Regions from separate parts of the Streptomyces sp. NPDC093544 genome, predicted to be linked through region 2. Evidence: riboswitches for the same ligand, from Rfam matches in the RefSeq annotation. Region 2 holds a riboswitch; each other region holds the start of a gene.

The links. Region 2 has a riboswitch for cyclic di-AMP ahead of AB0N66_RS00240 (M23 family metallopeptidase). Riboswitches for the same ligand answer to the same signal wherever they lie in the genome.
Region 1: another riboswitch for cyclic di-AMP. It lies ahead of AB0N66_RS34210 (transglycosylase family protein); the one in region 2 lies ahead of AB0N66_RS00240 (M23 family metallopeptidase).
Region 3: another riboswitch for cyclic di-AMP. It lies ahead of AB0N66_RS33140 (M23 family metallopeptidase); the one in region 2 lies ahead of AB0N66_RS00240 (M23 family metallopeptidase).
Region 4: another riboswitch for cyclic di-AMP. It lies ahead of AB0N66_RS21055 (NlpC/P60 family protein); the one in region 2 lies ahead of AB0N66_RS00240 (M23 family metallopeptidase).

Annotation. Positions count from the first base shown of each region.
Region 1 is NZ_JBFBEA010000028.1:94,788-99,880, reverse strand. Features, by position in the region: gene AB0N66_RS34220 (cytochrome P450) at 1-722, shown strand, start outside; gene AB0N66_RS34215 (transglycosylase family protein) at 983-1,888, shown strand; cyclic di-AMP (ydaO/yuaA leader) riboswitch at 2,072-2,236, shown strand; gene AB0N66_RS34210 (transglycosylase family protein) at 2,241-2,951, shown strand; gene eno (phosphopyruvate hydratase) at 3,340-4,635, shown strand; gene AB0N66_RS34200 (septum formation initiator family protein) at 4,760-5,093, shown strand, end outside.
Region 2 is NZ_JBFBEA010000001.1:64,477-69,569, reverse strand. Features, by position in the region: gene AB0N66_RS00255 (GNAT family N-acetyltransferase) at 1-1,263, opposite strand, end outside; gene AB0N66_RS00250 (HPr family phosphocarrier protein) at 1,460-1,741, shown strand; gene AB0N66_RS00245 (GntR family transcriptional regulator) at 1,902-2,597, opposite strand; gene AB0N66_RS00240 (M23 family metallopeptidase) at 2,796-3,560, opposite strand; cyclic di-AMP (ydaO/yuaA leader) riboswitch at 3,573-3,733, opposite strand; gene AB0N66_RS00235 (pitrilysin family protein) at 3,936-5,093, opposite strand, start outside.
Region 3 is NZ_JBFBEA010000026.1:113,949-119,041, forward strand. Features, by position in the region: gene AB0N66_RS33125 (alginate lyase family protein) at 1-918, shown strand, start outside; tRNA gene AB0N66_RS33130 (tRNA-Met) at 979-1,052, shown strand; gene AB0N66_RS33135 (PP2C family protein-serine/threonine phosphatase) at 1,365-2,480, shown strand; cyclic di-AMP (ydaO/yuaA leader) riboswitch at 2,788-2,945, shown strand; gene AB0N66_RS33140 (M23 family metallopeptidase) at 2,957-3,988, shown strand; gene AB0N66_RS33145 (aldo/keto reductase) at 4,142-5,086, shown strand.
Region 4 is NZ_JBFBEA010000013.1:86,082-91,174, forward strand. Features, by position in the region: gene AB0N66_RS21045 (hypothetical protein) at 1-108, shown strand, start outside; gene AB0N66_RS21050 (tellurite resistance/C4-dicarboxylate transporter family protein) at 86-1,063, opposite strand; gene AB0N66_RS21055 (NlpC/P60 family protein) at 1,215-2,366, opposite strand; cyclic di-AMP (ydaO/yuaA leader) riboswitch at 2,374-2,545, opposite strand; gene pcrA (DNA helicase PcrA) at 3,008-5,093, shown strand, end outside.

The DNA.
Region 1 (5,093 bases), on a different contig from region 2:
TCGCTCGGTCCGTGAAGAAGATGCGCGGGTATCTGGCCGAGCTGATCCACCGCAAGCGCGAGGAACTGCCCGAGCACCCCGCCCCAGGCGAGGACCTCATCTCCGCCCTCATCCGCGCCTCGGACGACGGCGAACACCTCACGGAGAACGAGGTGGCAGCAATGGGGTTTATCCTTCTTTTTGCTGGTTTTGAGACCACGGTGAATTTGATTGGCAATGGCACGTACGCCCTCCTTACTCACCCCGAGCAGCGGCGGCGGCTACAGGAGTCACTTGCCGCCGGGGAGAGTGGACTGCTCGAAACCGGCGTCGAGGAACTCCTCCGATACGACGGCCCTGTCGAACTGGCCACTTGGCGGTACGCGACCGAGGCCGTCCGGCTCGGCGGGCAGGACATCGCACCCGGCGACCCCGTCCTCGTCGTACTGGCGGCTGCGGACCGTGACCCCGAACGCTTCGAGCAACCGGACACGCTCGACCTCTCCCGCCGTGACAACCAGCACCTCGGCTATGGGCACGGCATCCATTACTGCCTCGGTGCGCCCCTCGCTCGCCTGGAGGGCCAGACCGCGCTGGCCACGCTCCTCACCCGTCTCCCCGACCTCCAACTCGCGGGAGATTCCGCTGATTTGCGCTGGCGTGGTGGTCTCATTATGCGTGGATTGCGCACGCTTCCAGTGGAGTTCGCGGCTCCGGTCGAGTTGTCCACCGGGCGGTCTTGAGGCACTTCGGGTGTCGCGAAAAACTGACGATCCCTCAACAATGTGATCTTCACGTGATCTACGCTGCATCGACTTGTGACAAGCGTTCGAGGCCGGATACGTTCAATGACCAGCGCGGATCATCCGTCGCAGACGTCGTCTGACGTCGCCGTACGTCGCTGTAGTCACCTGCTGTCACATGAAAGGGCTTCCGCATGCTCTCCGGGAACGGCCGCCATCGTCGCCCCCGTCAGGCCCCGGCTCTCATTGTCGCGGCAGGAGTGACCGGATCGGCCATCGCGATCCCGTTGCTCGGTGCCACGAGTGCGAGCGCGGCCGACACCACCACTTGGGACCGCGTCGCGGAGTGCGAGACAGGGTCCTCCTGGAGCGACAACATCGGTGACGGGTACTACGGCGGGCTGCACGTGACCCAGTGGGACTGGGAGAACTACGGCGGCCTCGAATACGCCCCGAGCGCCGACCAGGCCAGCCGCTCGCAGCAGATAGCCGTCGCCGAGAAGATCCTCGACGGCCGAGGGCTCGTCGCCTGGCCCACCTGTGGACCCCTCTCCGGGCTCAGCAAGGACTCCGCCTCGGTGGAGGTCGACACGGGCGTGTCGGACGACCCGTCATCCGACGCCTCCGCCACGCCTGGTGCATCCGGTTCCGCCGACCCGTCCGAATCGTCCAGCCCCTCTCCGTCCGCTTCGCCTTCCTCGGGTGCGACCGAGAGCACCGGGGACTCGACCAAGTCCGACAGTTCGGACGAGGGTGCGAGTGCCGACGCGAGTACAGACGCGAGCACGGACTCAAGCGCGGCGAATGGTGACGAATCGGATAAGTCCACCCAGGGCGACGACTCTTCGAGTGCGTCCGAGGATGAGGCGAGCGGCGCCGGGCGTCACCGTGGCGACATCGCCGCCGAGGGCGCGACCGACGGCGGTACGGACGATGCCGCCTCCGGACGGCACGCCTCCCGTGGCTCCGACGAGGCTCGCGATGTCGTCGACGGCTCGTATGTCGTCCGCGTCGGCGACAGCCTCTCGCTCATCGCCGACGCCCTTGGCCTCGACGGCGGATGGACCCAGCTGTACGCCGAGAACAAGGAAACGGTCGGCGCCGACGCGGACCTCATCCTGCCCGGTCAGAGCCTCGCAGTTGGTGCCGAACCGGGCGAAAAGTAGCGGGAGTTCACGTCATGTTTCGCCATGTAATGTCCCGTTTGGCGAGAATGAGAGATGGATCTCAGACCCCCTGATCGCCTTTGATATTCCGCCGATCCCCTGCCTACGGTCGTGACCGCTCGCCATCGCGGGCCCCGACGGTTGCAACGCCGAATCCTGCCAGCGGCCGTACGGGAACAGTCGTCGCGTCAAGCGCCGTAGGCAGGAGCGGGGGACCCAAGGTAAGCGCCGCGCCCGGTAGTTGACCGGGAGTGGCTTGGGGTTAAGCCGTGCACCGAAAGGTGTGCGACCGGGCACTCACCCGCCCGAACCCGACAGCTCACCTCGTAGGCGTCGGTGAGGGGATCACTTCATGCTGCGTTCGTGCAAGGGCAAGCACCGTCGCCCGTCCAAGGTCACTCGTATCGCCACGCTCGCCGGAGTGACCGGCGTCGCCGTCGCCGCCCCGCTGATGGCGGCCGGCACCGCCTCCGCCGCCACCACTTCCGAGTGGGACACCGTCGCCCAGTGCGAGTCCGGTGGCAACTGGTCCATCAATACGGGCAACGGCTACTACGGCGGCCTGCAGTTCTCCGCCTCCACCTGGTCCGCGTACGGCGGCAGCTCGTACGCCTCCACTGCCGACCAGGCCTCCAAGTCCCAGCAGATTTCCGTCGCCGAGAAGGTTCTCGCCGCGCAGGGCAAGGGTGCCTGGCCGTCCTGCGGCACGGGCCTGTCGAACGCCGCGAACGACGCCGGCTCCAGCGACTCGTCCTCGTCCTCGGGCAATTCGCAGAGCACCACCCCCTCGCAGCAGAGCACGCCGAGCTCACAGACCGACGAGCAGCGTGCCTCGCGTTCCTCGGAGCGGGAGACCGCCGCGAAGGAGACCGTCGAGACCCCGACCGGTAAGACGGTCAAGAAGGGTGACGGCGAGTACAAGGTGAAGAAGGACGACACTCTCAGCGAGATCGCCGAGGCGAAGAACGTCAAGGGCGGCTGGCAGGAGCTGTTCAAGCTGAACAAGGACATCATCGACGACGCGGACTTCATCTTCCCGGGTCAGCAGCTGCACCTCAGCTGACGGCCGGGGTCGCCGGCCGACGGCGGTCGGCCGGCGGCTGATATTCGGTTCTCAGCTGAACCACAGCAGGCTCCTATACGTGGTCTCCATACTGAAGGCCTCGTGTGGGTCACCCCCGTCCCCCACGGGCTCCCCGCTCCGGTGCGTGTTCCCCCGTACGCACCGGGGCGGGGCTTTTTCATTTCCGGCTGAGATCCGGCTTCGCTCCCTCTCTTTACGGCCCCTCTTCACCCCCTCTCCTCTGTCTTTTTGTTCCGTTCTGGAACAATGCGTACGCTCAGTTCTGTACAAGAGGGGGTAGACCGGCTGGCCGATCCCTCGGAGCCGGTTAGGCTCATCCCGCGGGGCTGCCACAGTCCCGCGTACCCGCGTCACATTCCTGAAGGAGATGCTCGTGCCGTCCATCGACGTCGTCGTAGCCCGGGAAATCCTCGACTCGCGAGGGAACCCCACCGTCGAGGTCGAGGTCGGCCTCGATGACGGCAGCACCGGTCGTGCCGCCGTCCCGTCCGGCGCCTCCACCGGAGCCTTCGAGGCCATCGAGCTGCGCGACGGTGACCCCAACCGTTACGGCGGCAAGGGTGTCGAGAAGGCCGTCCTCGCCGTCATCGAGCAGATCGGCCCGGAGCTCGTCGGTTACGACGCCACCGAGCAGCGCCTGATCGACCAGGCGATGTTCGACCTGGACGCCACCGACAACAAGGGCTCGCTCGGCGCCAACGCCATCCTCGGCGTCTCGCTCGCCGTCGCGCACGCCGCCTCCGAGGCCAGCGACCTGCCCCTCTTCCGCTACCTGGGTGGCCCGAACGCGCACCTGCTGCCCGTTCCGATGATGAACATCCTCAACGGTGGGTCGCACGCCGACTCGAACGTGGACATCCAGGAGTTCATGATCGCCCCGATCGGCGCGGAGTCCTTCTCCGAGGCGCTGCGCTGGGGCGCCGAGGTCTACCACACCCTCAAGAAGGTGCTGAAGACCAAGGGCCTGTCCACCGGTCTCGGCGACGAGGGCGGCTTCGCCCCGAACCTGGAGTCCAACCGCGCCGCGCTCGACCTCATCCTTGAGGCCATCAAGCAGGCCGGTTACATCCCGGGCGAGCAGATCGGGCTCGCGCTCGACGTCGCCGCGTCCGAGTTCTACAAGGACGGCAAGTACGAGTTCGAGGGCAAGTCCCGCTCGGCCGCCGAGATGACCGAGTACTACGAGGAGCTCGTCGCCGCGTATCCGCTGGTCTCCATCGAGGACCCGTTGTACGAGGACGACTGGGCAGGCTGGAAGGTCATCACCGACAAGCTGGGCGACAAGGTCCAGATCGTCGGCGACGACCTCTTCGTCACCAACCCGGAGCGCCTGGCCCGCGGCATCGAGGAGGGCTCCGCGAACGCCCTGCTCGTCAAGGTCAACCAGATCGGCTCGCTGACCGAGACCCTGGACGCCGTCGAGATGGCGCAGCGCAACGGCTTCAAGTGCATGATGTCCCACCGCTCCGGCGAGACCGAGGACACCACCATCGCCGACCTCGCCGTCGCGGTGAACTGCGGCCAGATCAAGACCGGCGCCCCGGCCCGCTCGGACCGCGTCGCCAAGTACAACCAGCTGCTGCGCATCGAGGAGATCCTCGACGACGCGGCCGTGTACGCCGGCCGTAGCGCCTTCCCGCGGTTTCGCTCTGCGAACCATTAAGCACAGCAAGGGCTGAGCCTCGGCTTCGTAGGAAGCGTCGTACGTACGTCCCCGTACTCGGTCCCGTACCGTGTGCGGGGACGTACGCACGTGCAGGCAGGGACGTATCGGGGAGGCGGGAATCATGGCTGTGAAGGACCGGGACCGGTTCTCCACCTCGACCAGGCTGCGGCTGCTCGGCGAGCAGACGGCGGCCCGGGTCTACCGCTCCCAGACCAAGCGCCAGGCGCGCCGCTCGCGGCTCACCGGGCGGGCGGCGCTCCTCGCTCTTGTCCTGTGCTCGCTGGTCGTCGCCCTCGCGTATCCGATAAGGCAGTACGTGTCCCAGCGCGCCGAGGTCTCCGACCTGGTGCGGCAGCGGGAGCAGGCCCGCGCGCGGGTCGAGCAGTTGCGTGACCTCAAGGCGCGCTGGCAGGACGACGCGTACGCGGAGCAGCAGATCCGGGACCGGCTGCACT
Region 2 (5,093 bases):
GACGTCGGTGTCCGGATCGTCGTACCAGTACTGGAGTACGTCATTGCCGGACACATCCGCGCGGTTGCCGGAGGAGACGAAGGTCGACACACCGGTGGTGCCGGTGACGCCGCCGCCGCGCCGGTGCAGCCGGGACAGCAGGGCGATCCCGATCGCACCCGACTGGGCGAACAGACCTATCCGACCGGGCCGCGGCATCTCCGGCGCGAGCGAGGCATTGAGCCGTACCTCGGAAGAGGTGTTGATGACCCCGAAGGCGTTGGGGCCGATGATGCGCATGCCGTACGTACGGGCCTGGCGGACGAGTTCGCGCTGGCGTTCGCGCCCTTCGGGGCCGCTCTCGGCGTACCCCGCGGACACGACCACGAGCCCCTGCACGCCGTGCTCACCGCACTCCGCGACGACCTCGGGGACGTGAGGCGCGGGCACGGCGACGACCGCGAGGTCGACGGGCTCCGCGATGTCGACGATGGAGCGGTACGCGGGAACTCCGTCGAGCTCGCTCTCCTGGACCGCCCTGTTCACGGCGTACAGCCGCCCGGTGAAGCCCGCGGCGCTGAGGTTCGTGAGGACGCTGCGGCCCACTCCGCCGGGGGTGCGGCCGGCGCCGATGACGGCGACCGAGCCGGGCGCGAGCAGCCGGTGCACGGACCGGGCCTCGGCGCGCTGCTCCCGCGCGCGCTGCACGGCGAGCGACCGGTCGGTGGGTTCGAGGTCGAACTCCAGGCGTACGACGCCGTCCTCGAAGTGCCGCTTCTGCCGGTACCCGGCGTCCGTGAACACCTTGATCATCTTGTTGTTGGCCGGGAGCACCTCCGCGGCGAACCGGCGGATGTCCCGCTCCCGGGCCACGGCCGCGATGTGTTCGAGGAGGGCGGAGGCGACGCCGCGCCCCTGGTGGGCGTCCTGAACAAGGAAGGCGACCTCTGCCTCATCGGCGGGGGCGGAGGCCGGCAGGCCGTCGGCGCTGATGCGGTCGTAGCGTACGGTGGCGATGAAATCGCCGCCCACCGTGGCCGCCAGTCCCACCCGGTCCACAAAGTCGTGGTGTGTGAAGCGGCGGACGTCCTTTGCGGACAGCCGCGGATACGGCGCGAAGAAGCGGTAGTACTTCGACTCGTCGGAGACCTGCTCGTAGAAGCTGACCAGACGGTCGGCGTCGTCGACGGTGATGGGTCTGATGCGTGCGGTACCACCGTCTCGCAGCACCACGTCCGCCTCCCAGTGGGAGGGGTACTCGTGCCGGTCCGACGAGGTCTGCATGCGCCCCAGAGTACGGCTCGCGTACGACAACGGCGCGAGGCAGTCTTGGGGGAACCGAAGCCGGATCCAGGCCGGGATCCGGCGCCGGGTCCGGGACGGGAGCCAGGGGTTTGTCACCCTCTGACCCGCTCCTGACACGCTTCACCATATGGGACACTGGTCTAGACAACCTGAGACACCTGAAGGGCAGCATCACATGGCTGAGCGCCGCGTCAACGTCGGTTGGGCCGAGGGCCTCCATGCCCGCCCCGCCTCCATCTTCGTCCGGGCCGTCACGGCCTCCGGCGTCCCCGTGACGATCGCCAAGGCGGACGGGAACCCCTCCAACGCGGCCTCCATGCTCGCGGTCCTCGGCCTGGGTGCGCAGGGCGGCGAGGAGATCGTCCTCGCCTCCGACGCCGAGGGTGCGGACGCCGCGCTCGACCGTCTGGCCAAGCTGGTCTCCGAGGGGCTCGACGAGCTTCCCGAGACCGTCTGAGGTTCGATGGCGGCGTCCATCGCTTCGATGGCGCTTTTCATCGCTCCAAAACACCGGCAAGGGCCCGCCCGAATTATCGGGTGGGCCCTTCGCATTTCCATTGTGCGGGCAGCATAAATAATCTCCCGCGAATTACTTCTCTTTGTATACGGCGCTCATGTTAATGCCGCAGACCCGTCATGTTTACGGGATGTTGCGAAGTCCTCACACGGTCCGGGCGATCGGCCCCGCCGGGAAAGCGGAGGCGATGCGCGGTCATCGCGCGTTCGGTGTGCAGTGCCGTGATCGCCCGCGCTCGCTCGCTGTCGCCGCGCGCGACGGCGTCCACGATCCCGCCGTGCTCCGCCCAGGACTCCGCCGGGTTGGCCGGCGCTTCGACCGCGTACATCCAGGCGATCTTGTGCCGCAGCTGGGACAGCGTGGAGGTCAGCGCGGGGCTGCCGGAGGCCTGCGCGAGGGTCTCGTGGAACCAGCCGCCGAGCGAGCGCAGATCCTCGCTGTTGCCCCTCCTGGCCCGCTCCTGACCCAGCCTGACCAGGCCTCGGAGCACCTTGAGGTGAGCCTCGGTGCGGCGCTGCGCGGCCCGCGCGGCACCCAGCGGCTCCAGGAGCATGCGCATCTCCAGCAGGTCCGCGGCCTCCTGCTCGGTCGGCTCCGCGACGCACGCGCCCGCGTGCCGCCGGGTGACCACGAAGCCCTCGGCCTCCAGCGTGCGCAGGGCCTCGCGTACGGGGACGCGTGAGACGCCGTAGCGGCGCGCGAGCAGTTCCTCGGTGAGCCGGCTGCCACGCTCGTAGACACCCGCGACGATGTCGTCGCGGATCGCCGTGCATACCGAGTGCGCAGGAACACGCATACCGGACCTCCGCTTTAATCCCCGTGAAACGCCTTCGATTGGCGCTTGTTCAGTGACTCTATTGCAGAGACTCGGAATTTCCGACGGGGGACCGGAATCCATGGATATTTTTTGGACAGTCGGTCGTTCGAAACGGTTCGAAACGACAAGGTCCCGGCTCGTTCGAGCCGGGACCCTGTGAAGTACGTACGCGAGTGATCAGACGTTCACGCCGTGCGAGCGGAGATATGCGACGGGGTCGATGTCCGAGCCGTACTCGGCGGTCGTGCGGGCCTCGAAGTGGAGGTGCGGCCCGGTGGTGTTGCCGGTGGCCCCGGAGAGGCCTATCTGCTCGCCCGGGGTGACCGTCTGGCCCACGGAGACACCTATGGACGACAGGTGGCCGTACATCGTGTAGGTGCCGTCGTTCATCTTGAGGACGATCTGGTTGCCGTACGCGCCGCCCCAGCCGGCCGTGACGACCGTGCCCGAGCCGACCGCGTGGACCGAGGTCCCGGACGCTGCGTGGAAGTCGACGCCGGTGTGACTGCCGGACGACCAGAGGCTGCCGCCGGTCTTGTAGCCGGTGGAGATGTACGAGCCGGTGATCGGCGTGACGAAGGTGTTCAGGCGCTTGCGCTCGGCCGCGCGGGCGGCGCGCTCCTTGGCCTCGCGCTCCTCCTTGGCCTTCTCGGCGGCCTTCTTCTTGGCGGCCGCCTCGGCCTTCTTCTGCGCGGCGGCCTCGTCGGCGGCCTGCTGCTGGGCGGCGGCCTGTGCGTCGATCTGGTCGGCGATCGAGTCACCGATCTCGACGGCCTGGGTCAGGCCGGTCTGCTCGACGGAGTTGTCCGCGGCGAGCGCCGGGGCGGCCAGGGTGCCGAGGACACCGGTCGTGGTGAGCGCCGCGACGCCGAGGGCGTTCGTGGTCGTGCGCTTCACGCGGCTCGGGCGACGGTGCTTGCCTGTGCCACAGGTGAACGCCATGTAGGAGCTGATCCTTTCCTTCCTTCTCGCCTACCGGGTTAGCTGACGGGTTCGGAGCAGGAAGGTCTCCTACGGACCACCTCCAAGGAGGACGTCCGATTCACCCCAGGGACTACATATGGGTCCCCGGCTCCCCTGGCTCGCGCCGTACGGGGACTCGGCGATGACTGTCCGGTGCCGCGGGCGCGGCGCATTGCCTGACGAACAGCCGGACCGACGCTAAACGGGACATCTTTCAATCAACAAACGGATCAAGCCTTTTGTAGCGCACGCCACAGGGCAGACAGGCAACCTCCCTATCAATACGGACAAACGGGGGCCCAGGAGACTCTGTAATCTCCTGGGCCCCGGGGAGCTGCTGTCCTACTCCCGTTCCTACTCCGCCGGAACGACGCTCACTTCACCGATTCCGAGAGCCTTGACGGGCTCCTCGATCTGCGCGGCGTCGCCCACCAGGACCGTCACCAGACGGTCCACAGGGAAGGCGCTCACGGCGGCCGCGGTGGCCTCCACCGTGCCGGTGGCGGCGAGCTGCCGGTACAGCGTCGCCTGGTAGTCGTCCGGCAGGTGCTGCTCGACCTGGTCGGCCAACGTGCCCGCGACGGCCGCCGCCGTCTCGAACTTGAGGGGCGCCACGCCCACCAGGTTCTGTACGGCGACATCACGCTCGGCGTCCGTCAGGCCGTCCGCGGCGAGGGTCCGCAACACCTTCCAGAGGTCGTCGAGCGCCGGGCCGGTGTTCGGGGTGTCCACGGAGCCGCTGATGGCGAGCATCGAGATGCCTGTGCCGTCCGGCGCGGAGCGCAACACCTGGCCGAACGCCCGCACACCGTAGGTGTAACCCTTTTCCTCGCGCAGGACGCGGTCCAGGCGCGAGGTGAGGGTGCCGCCGAGGCAGTACGTGCCGAGCACCTGGGCGGGCCACACACGGTCGTGCCGGTCGGCGCCGACACGGCCGATGAGCAGCTGCGTCTGGACGGCGCCGGGGCGGTCCACGATGACGACCCGGCCGGTGTCGTCGGCGGTCACCGGCGGCACGGGGCGCGGCTCGGCGGACGAGCCGGTCCAGGCGCCGAGGGTGTCGGCGAGCAGCGCGTCGAGGTCGACTCCGGTGAGGTCGCCGACGATCACCGTGGTGGCCGTGGCGGGGCGTACGTGCTTCTCGTAGAAGGCGCGTACGGCCGCCGAGTCGATGGCCGTGACCGTCTCCTCGGTGCCCTGGCGCGGGCGCGACATGCGCGATGTGGCCGGGAACAGCTCCTTGGAGAGCTCCTTCGCGGCGCGGCGGCCCGGGTTGGCGCTCTCGTGCGGGATCTCGTCCAGCCGGTTGCGCACCAGCCGCTCGACCTCGCTGTCCGCGAACGCCGGTGCCCTCAGGGCGTCGGCGAGCAGATCGAGGGCCTTGGGGAGGCGTGAGACGGGGACTTCGAGCGACAGGCGTACGCCGGGGTGGTCGGCGTACGCGTCAAGTGTGGCGCCGCAGCGCTCCAGCTCGGCGGCGAACTCCTCGGCGGAAAGCTTGTCGGTGCCTTC
Region 3 (5,093 bases), on a different contig from region 2:
ACCCGGGCCGGGCACGGCTGCGTAGAGGAGCGCGAGGACGCGATCGCGGCGTACACGCAGGCGTTGCTGTGGAGCATCACGGGCAAGCAGGAGCATGCCGACAAGGCGGTTCAGATCATGGACGCCTGGTCGGGGAAGGTGCAGAAGCACACAGAGGGGAACGCCGGCCTGCAGACCGCGTGGGCCGGGTCCACCTGGGCGCGGGCCGGGGAGATCGTGCGGCACACCGGAGCCACCTGGCCGGCGGCGAGCGTCGCGCGGTTCCAGGGCATGCTGCGGACCGCCTACCTCCCCGAAGTCAGCAGGAAGGTCCCGGACTTCAACGGGAACTGGGACCTCGTCATGACCGACGCCGCCATCGGGATCGCTGTGTTCCTCGATGACCACAAGGCGTTCGACGACGCCGTCGAGCGGTTCCGGCAGCGTGTTCCCGCGTACTTCTATCTCGCGAAGGACGGGAAGGTGCCGCTGACGCCCGTCGGCAGCACCGTCGACACCCCGCAGAAGCTGACCACGTACTGGTTCGGGCAGCAGCGGTACACGGACGGGGTCTCGCAGGAGACCTGCCGCAACTTCAAGCACGTCGGGTACTCGCTCGCCGCCACCGCGCACATCGCCGAGACCGCCTGGCACCAGGGCCTCGATCTCTACCTCGACGTCAAGGACCGGCTGAAGGCCGCGCTCGACTTCCACTCCAGGTACCAGATGGGGGAGACGGCGCCCGCGTGGCTGTGCGGCGGGCGGGTCGACCGGAACATGGGGCCCGACCTGGAGGTCGCGCTCAACCACCTGGAGGACCGGCTCGACGTCCATGTCCCGGCCGCCCACCGGCTGGCCGAGCAGACGCGGCCGGCCGGCACGGACGATCTCTTCGTGTCCTGGGAGACGCTCACACACGCCGGGAATCCGGCCGCCTGAGGGGCGGTATCAACGCTGGTCCTGGGGGTCCCGCTGATGGCGTATAGTTGGTTTTAACGGCGCGGGGTGGAGCAGCTCGGTAGCTCGCTGGGCTCATAACCCAGAGGTCGCAGGTTCAAATCCTGTCCCCGCTACTCAAGGCCAAGGGCCGGAACTCGGATTCACGAGTTCCGGCCCTTGGTGTTTCCCGGGACACAAGCACGTCCCTCGGTCGGCCCACCCCGGTCGCCCCCCGACCCCGCTCCGGGAAATCTGGACGGGTGGGGCAGCAAGCAGGTGACCCAGGTGACCAGCGGGCGGGGGATCCGCACGACCCGCACGACTCGCGCAACCGGTCCGGCGACCGGTCCGGCGACCGGCGTGGCGATCCGTACGACGGCGCGCCCGACCCCCCGTACGACCGGTCCGGCGGACGGTTGCCGGAAGACCCCGTGCCCGATCCCGGGCTGGGGGACGCGGTGCCGCCCGGACCGGGATCAGGAGCGGGCCGGCTGAGGGTCTCGTACACCCGCAGGTTCGTCCGGGTGCTCCCCGCGCTGCTCATCGTCGCCGGGTCCCTCTACGAGTACCTCACGCCGAGGGACTTCACCGGCGGCCCCCTTCTCACGGCTGCCCCGCTCGTGGCGGCGCCTCTGTACGCGCTGCGCGGCACCGTACTCACCGGCGTAGTGGCCGTCGTCGCGTTGGTCGCGATCCACATCAGGCTCGACGTCGCCCTGCAGGCCGAGGGGGTCACCGAAGTGATCACGGTGGCGACGGCCGCCGTCCTGGCCGCCGTCATCAACGTCGTCGTCCGGCGCGGCGACGCGCGGCTCGCCTCCGTCCGCGAGATCGCCGAGGCCGCCCAGCGCGCCGTACTGCCGCAGCCCGAGGAGCGGATCGACGGACTCGACGTCGCGGCGCGGTACGAGGCGGCGCAGGAGGACGCGTTCATCGGCGGTGACCTGTACGCGGTGCAGGACTCCCCGTGCGGCGTACGGCTGGTCGTGGGCGACGTACGCGGCAAGGGCATGGGCGCGGTGGCCGCCGTCGCCGTCGTCATCGGGGCGTTCCGGGAGGCGGCCGAGCAGGAGGCGACGCTGGAGGCGGTCGCGGGACGCCTGGAGCGGGCCCTGGCGCGCGAGGGCACCCGGCGCGACGGCCTCGACGCCTTCGAGGGGTTCACCACGGCAGTACTGGCGGAGATCCCGCACGGCGAGGAGGTCGTACGGATCGTCAACCGCGGCCATCCTCCACCGCTGCTCCTGTGCGCGGACGGCACCCTCAGCACGCTCGACGCCGGGGAACCCGCACTGCCGCTCGGAATGGGCGAGTTGGGCATGTGGCCCGACCGTGCGCAGGAGACGGACTTCCCGCGGGGGGCCACGCTGCTCCTCTATACGGACGGGCTGTCCGAGGCCCGCGACGAACGCGGGCGCTTCTACGATCCCGCGGCGGCCCTCGCCGGACGGACTTTCCCCGCGCCCGAGGCGCTGCTGGCCACCCTCGCCGAGGAGGTCCGCCGGCACTCGGGCGGCGGCATGACGGACGACATGGCGCTGCTTGCCGTACGGCGTCCGTGAAGGGCGGCGCGTCCGTGACGGGTCCCGCCGTGAAGAGTCCTGCCGCGAAAGGTCCGTCTGTGAAAGGGCCTTGACCCCTGTTGTCACCAGGGGTGATCGGATGGCGCCCCTCCGCATAACATCTGATGCGCCGTCAGAATCATGTCACTGGCAAGGTGTGGTCAACTCGCCCGTTTTACGCCGCTGATGACCCGAAAGTCCTGGCCGGAAGCGTTAAAGATCAGTCAGAACGGCTTGGAATCCAGTGCCCGCGTCTATTAACGTTCGATAACGCAGCGGTCGTCCCAGCCGTCACAAGAGTCGGCTCCGTGCGCACGCGCCGAATCCCGCAAGGGAACCGGGGAACCACCAACTTGGGGTGAATCGAGCGTCTTCCGCGGTGGGAACACCAGCGGTTGACGCGCGTAGGAGACCTTCCTGCTCCGAACCCGTCAGCTAACCCGGTAGGCGAGAAGGAAGGAAAGGAGCACGCCCACGTGGCGTCCAACCCGCCTGCCCAGGCACCCTCGTACCCGCCGAGCCAAACGCACACCTTCGGTTACGGCATGGACGACGAGGGCCCCCGGGAGGAGTGGAACCCCACCGAGGATTCCCTCCGTCCCATCCGCGGCCGGCACCGCGTCTCCAAGCAACGCGGAGGCGGCGGACTCGCACGCAGCTCCACCGTTCTGGGCGTCGGCGTCATAGCCGCCGTCGGCGCGGGCGGCATGGCCACCGCGGCGCCCGGCAAGCCGCCGGTGTCGATCTCGGTGCCCGACCTGCCGTCCGTGGGCTCGATCCTCTCGGACGACAGCTCCGCCGACGAGCCCGCGGGTTCCACCACCCCGCTCACCAGCGCCGGTCTGACGACCGCCGACACCGAGCAGGGCGCCACGGACGCGGGCGAGGTCCTGCGTTCGCGCATCATGCAGCAGGCCGAGGTCCAGAAGGACCAGGCCGACACCGCGGCCCAGCAGGCCGCCCAGACCGCCGCCGTGAAGAAGGCCGCCGACGCCGCCGCCGCGGAGCAGAAGGCGGCCGAGGCCAAGGAAACCGCCGCGAAGAAGAAGGCGGAGGAGGAGGCCGCGGCCAAGGCCGAGGCCGAGCGCCTCGCCGAGCTCGCCAAGAGCTACACGCTGCCGACCTCCTCGTACACCATCACCTCGACCTTCGGTCAGGCCGGCGCGCTGTGGTCCTCCGGCTACCACACCGGTCTCGACTTCGCCGCTCCCACCGGCACCCTGATCAAGGCGGTCCACAGCGGCACCGTCACGGAGGCCGGCTGGGCCGGGTCGTACGGCTACCGCACGATCCTCACCCTCGACGACGGCACGGAGCTGTGGTTCTGCCACCAGTCGTCGATCAGCGTCAGCGTGGGGCAGAAGGTCGCCACGGGTGATGTCATCGGGCGCGTGGGTGCGACGGGCAATGTCACCGGGGCGCATCTGCACCTGGAGGTTCACCCGGACGGCGCCGAGACCGGGATCGACCCGATGGCGTGGCTGCAGAGCAAGGGGCTCAATCCCTGACATGGGGCTCAACCCCTGACCTGTACGTCTCCTGCCGCGTACGTACGTTGTTCCCTGATCCCCGGCGGTTCTGACGGCACCCCCCCCGACGTCAGAGCTGCCGGTCAGGTATGTGTGGAATACAGTCATCCGCTGGCGGCGTTGAATTCAGTCATGACTTCTCTTCGCAAGCTTGGTTCGTCCGACCTCGAGGTCTTCCCGCTCGCCCTCGGCGGCAATGTCTGGGGCTGGACCGCCGACGAGGCCCAGTCCTTCGCCGTGCTCGACGCGTACGCGGCCGCCGGCGGGAACTTCCTCGACACCGCCGACTCGTACTCGGCGTGGATCGAGGGCAACAAGGGCGGCGAGTCCGAGACCATCATCGGCAAGTGGGTCAAGGCGCGCGGCAACCGCTCGGACATCGTGATCGCCACCAAGGTCAGCCAGCACCCCGACTACCAGGGGCTGTCCGCCGGCAACATCAAGGCCGCGGCCGACGCCTCCCTGCGCCGCCTGGACACCGACTACATCGACCTGTACTTCACGCACTTCGACAAGCCCGAGGTGCCGGTCGAGGAGATCATCGGCGCGCTCGACGAGCTGGTGAGGGCCGGCAAGGTGCTCAACATCGCGGCGTCCAACATCTCGCCCGAGCGGCTCCAGGAGTCCCTGGACCTCTCCGACCGCGAGGGCCTCGCCCGCTACGTCGCCCTCCAGCCGCCGTACAACCTGGTCTCGCGCGACACCTACGAGGGTCCGCTCCGCGACATCGCCTCCCGCTCGGGCCTGGCGGCCGTCCCGTACTTCGGCCTCGCGTCCGGCTTCCTCACCGGCAAGTACCGCCCGGGTACGACGGTCGACTCCCCGCGTGCGGAGGGCGCGGCCAAGCACCTGGAGACCGAGCGCGGCCTGCGCGTGCTCGCCGCCCTCGACGAGGTCGCCCAGGCCCACGAGGTCCCGGTCGCCACGGTCGCCCTGGCCTGGCTCGCCGCCCAGCCGACGGTCGCGGCGCCGATCGCCTCCGCGCGGAATGTCGAGCAGCTTCCGGCCCTGCTGGGAGTGGCGGACCTCGTCCTCACGGACGCGGAGCTGGGCAAGCTGACGGAGGCGTCGGCGTAACCGCCGG
Region 4 (5,093 bases), on a different contig from region 2:
GGGCTCGTCTATGTGAAGCGCGACGACGAGAAGGTGGAGAAGGGGCTCTTCGGGCTCGTCGGGCTGCTGACGACGGCGAACATCTTCATCGCGGTGTTGTGGACCTGATTCCGCGCGGTGCCGCGGACCTGACGGCTCCGGCCGCCACCACCAGCCAACCGGCCACCGCGATCCACAGCAGCACCTTTCCCAGCCCGTCGAGCCACGTGACGTCCAGGGCGGTCGAGACCACCAGGGCCGCCACCGCCGTCATCCCCATGGGGAACACGGTCGCCCAGCGCCGCACGTCGTAGCGAAGGCGCGGCCGGGCCAGTTCCGCGACGGCCAGGACGCAGTACCAGGCGAGGCCGAGGACGAGCAGAGCGGTGGTGACGGCGCGCAGGACGCCGTTGTCGTCGTCGTTCCACAGGTACGCGTCGACGTTGTGCGCCGCGACGAGCCTGGCCCCGGCCAGCGCCGAGATGGCGAGCGCGCCGACCGCGATCCAGTGGTCCCCGGCGCCCCTGACCACCTCCCTGATGTCGAAGTACGTGAACGCCACCCCGTAGAGCACGATCCCGAGCCAGAACAGCACCAGCGCGGCATGCGCGAGCCAGTCCGCGCCCACGGCCGCGGCGAGCGTGGCACCCAGCACCGAGAGCCCCTGCGTGGCCACGCACACGAGGAACACCCCGCCCGGCATACGACGACTCCAGTGCCGTACGACGACGAAGAGCAGCACCGGCCACAGCACGGCCGACAGCGCCAGCAGGGCCTCGGCGAGCTCCTGCCACCCCAGCGCGGACAGCCGCAAGCCGAGGATCGTGGTCGCCGCGACGGCGGTGAGCCCGGGGGGCGTGCTCGCCTCCGCCGCCCAGCGCGTCCGATCCCGTACCAGCCGTACGGCGAAGTCCGCGGCGAGCGCGAGCCACGCGGCGGACGCCAGGGCCAGTGCGGCACGGGACAGCGTCTCGTAGCCGGTCAGATGCAACCCGACCGAGACGATGCCGGTCGCCATGACGGCGGCACCGGCGGCGGGCGGCCGCTCGGCCCACCAGGCGCGGAGCTGGGAGATGGCTGACATGGGCCCGATGCTAAGGATCTTCGGGCGGGTTGCCCGTGGGGCACGCGCGCGTGGGGATTAAGGCGATTAAAACGTGGGGCACGCACGCGTGGAGCACGAAAACGTGCTCCACGCGTGCGTGCCCCGTGAAAGGTGTCGGGCGGGCGATGCGTTACGCGGGCCGTACCACGCTGTGGATGGCCGCCTCGCCGTCGTAGAAGATCGACTCCTCGCGGACGTACGCGCCCGGCTTCGGGGCGTGGATCATCATGCCGTTGCCTATGTAGAGGCCGACATGGCTGACGTCGCCGTAGAAGAAGACCAGGTCGCCGGGCTGGGCGTCGGTGAGGGAGACGGTCGTGCCGGCGGTCACCTGGTCGTAGGTGACGCGCGGGAGGGTGACGCCGGCGGCCTTCCACGCGGCCTGGGTGAGGCCCGAGCAGTCGTACGAACCGGGGCCGGTGGCACCCCAGACGTACGGCTTGCCGACCTGTGCGCGGGCGAACGCGACGGTCTTGGCCGCTTTCGTCGTGTACGCGGAGTCGGCGGTGGTGGCCGAGCCGGTGGTGCCGGTCGTCGCGCTCGACGACGACTCCTGGGCCGCCTGTGCCGCGGCGTCGGCGGCCGCCTGCTGCTGCGCCAGCTCCGCGGCCTTGCGCTCGGCCGCCTTGCGCTGCTCCTCCTCGATCGCGGCGAGCCGCGCCTTCTCGTCCGCGGTCAGCTGCGAGAGCAGCTCGCGTGCCTTGGCGAGCTTCTGCTGGACGTCGGTCTTGGACGCCTGGAGGGCGTTCTGCGACGTGGTCAGCGTCTCCAGGCTCTGGGAGGCCTCCGTGCGCGTCTCGGCGGCGGCGGCCTGCTCCGTGACGTAGTCGTCGACGGCCACCTTCTGGCGGTCGGTAAGACGGCTCATCAGCTGGGTCTGGTCGAAGTAGTCCTGTGGGTTGTCGGCCAGCAGGAGGGAGGCGGTGTCGGGGGCGGCGGCCCCGGTGCGGTACTGCGCCGCGGCGTACCCGCCGAGCTCCTCACGCGCGGTGTTGAGCTTTTCGGTGCGCTGGGCGACGTCGTCGAGGAGGGTGTCGACCTTCTTGCGCTGCTTGGTGGTCTTCTCCTTGGCCGCGTTGTACTTGTCGGTGGCCGACTCCGCCTGCCGGTAGAGGTCGTCGACCTTCTTCTCGACCTCTTCGAGGCTCGGCTTGGACTCTTCCGAAGGCGCGGCGTTCGCCGTCTGGGAGAGCAGGGCCACCGAAGTGAGGGCCGCTGTGGCGAGAGCGGGGGCCGTACCCGCCACGCGCGAACCCGAGAACCATTTGCGTTGCGACGCCAAGGGAGGCGACTCCTTCCATCATCCGCCTACCGGGTTAGCTGTCGGGTTCGGGCGGGTGGTTCGGAAGGGTTGCCCTACGGTCCATGCCCGACAAGGCAGTTGGACCGATTCACCCCAAGTTCGGTGGGTCCCCGGTTCCGGCTGCCACGAGGGCGCACCGAATTCGGCGGAGGCCACCGCGGCCCGGCGACGTTCGCCGGTGGGGGTCGGGTGGCCTGATCAGCACGCTAGCCAACTCGTGCGGCTTCTGTGAAGGTTGATGTTCGAAATGCCCGATACGTTTTCGTGACCTTAGTCATGTGCTTCGCTGATCGTCGTCAATTCGGAGGGATATGGGGCGAGTTGTGCGGAGTGGCAACGTGAGGGCGTACGAACCCGCAGGTTTGCGGTTCTCGGCGGGCGGTTCCGCGGACCCGTACGGCGGGAAGGTGCACGTCTCGGTCTGGTTGGCCTGGCGGTCGCTGACTGTGATGGCTCGGTTCTGGAGGGATACGAAGGGTGGCGCGGTGCTGGAGGGGCACGAAGGGTGGAGGGCGGCCGGCTCTCGAGGATCCTCGGTCGCTGAGCATCGTCACGAGTTCCGGTCGAGATTTTCGGGGTGGCGGCGGGGTGTCAGTGGGGCCGCCTAGACTCGGAGAGCGATGAGCAGCCTCTTTGATGACAGCTTCCTGGCGGACCTCAAGCCCTCGGGGGCTCACGAGGAAGAACCCCCGCCGCCGCCCGAGGACGGGGCGGCGGAGCAGCTTCCGGACGACCTGTTCGGCGGCCGCTTCGACGTGCCGCCGAGCCGGGACGCGTACTACCGCGACGGCGCCCCGCGCCCCGTCGTGGACGCGGCCGCGCTCCTGGACGGGCTGAACGAGAACCAGCGGGCGGCCGTGGCGCACTCCGGCTCCCCCCTGCTCATCGTGGCCGGCGCGGGTTCCGGCAAGACCCGCGTGCTCACGCACCGGATCGCGTATCTGCTGGGCGAGCGCCAGGTCCACCCCGGCCAGATCCTCGCGATCACCTTCACCAACAAGGCCGCGGGCGAGATGAAGGAGCGCGTCGAGCACCTCGTCGGCCCGCGCGCCAACGCGATGTGGGTGATGACCTTCCACAGCGCGTGCGTACGGATCCTGCGCCGCGAGAGCAAGAGGCTCGGCTTCACGTCGTCGTTCTCGATCTACGACGCCGCCGACAGCAAGCGGCTCATGGCCCTGGTCTGCCGTGACCTGGACCTCGATCCGAAGCGCTTCCCGCCGAAGTCCTTCAGCGCCAAGATCTCGAACCTGAAGAACGAGCTGATCGACGAAGAGGACTTCGCCGCCCAGGCCACCGACGGCTTCGAGAAGACTCTCGCCCAGGCCTACGCGATGTACCAGTCGCGGCTGCGCGAGGCCAACGCGCTCGACTTCGACGACCTGATCATGACGACGGTCAACCTGCTCCGCGCCTTCCCGGACGTCGCCGAGCACTACCACCGCCGCTTCCGGCACGTCCTCGTGGACGAGTACCAGGACACCAACCACGCGCAGTACGCCCTGGTGCGCGAACTCGTCGGCACCTCCGAGCACCCCGTGGACGTCCCGCCCAGCGCGCACGACCTGCCGCCCGCCGAGCTGTGCGTCGTGGGCGACGCCGACCAGTCGATCTACGCCTTCCGCGGCGCGACCATCCGCAACATCCTCCAGTTCGAGGAGGACTACCCGAACGCGGCGACGATCCTCCTGGAGCAGAACTACCGCTCCACCCAGACGATTCTCAGCGCGGCCAACGCGGTCATCGAGCGCAACGAATCCCGCCGCCCCAAGAACCTGTGGACGAACGCCGGCGCGGGTTCGAACATCACCGGTTACGTCGCGGACACCGAGCACGACGAGGCCCAGTTCGTCGCCGACGAGATAGACCGTCTCACCGACGCGGGCGACGCCAAGGCGGGCGATGTCGCGGTCTTCTACCGTACGAACGCCCAGTCCCGTGTCTTCGAAGAAGTCTTCATCCGCGTCGGCCTGCCCTACAAGGTCGTCGGCGGCGTCCGCTTCTACGAACGCAAGGAGGTCCGGGACGTCCTTGCGTACCTGCGGGTGCTGTCCAACCCGGAGGACTCCGTCCCGATGCGCCGGATTCTCAACGTCCCAAAGCGCGGCATCGGCGACCGTGCCGAGGCGATGATCGACGCGCTCTCGCAGCGCGAGAAGATCAGCTTCCCGCAGGCGCTGCGACGCGTGGACGAGGCCTACGGGATGGCGGCTCGCTCCACGAACGCGGTCAAGCGGTTCAACACGCTGATGGAGGACCTGCGGACGATCGTGGAGTCGGGCGCGGGTCCGGCCACCGTCCTGGAGGCGGTACTCGAACGCACCGGCTACCTCGCCGAGTTGCAGGCGTCCACCGACCCGCAGGACGAGACCCGGATCGAGAACCTTCAGGAACTCGCCGCCGTGGCACTGGAGTTCGAGCAGGAGACCGGTGAGGGCGAGACTCCGGGCGGGCTCTCCGCCTTCCTGGAGCGCGTCGCGCTCGTCGCCGACTCCGACCAGATCCCCGACGAGGAGGACGGCAACGGCGTCATCACCCTCATGACCCTGCACACCGCCAAGGGCCTTGAGTTTCCCGTGGTGTTCCTGACGGGCATGGAGGACGGCGTCTTCCCGCACATGCGTGCGTTGGGACAGGTCAAGGAGCTCGAGGAGGAGCGGCGCCTTGCGTACGTCGGCATCACGCGCGCGCGGGAGCGGCTGTATC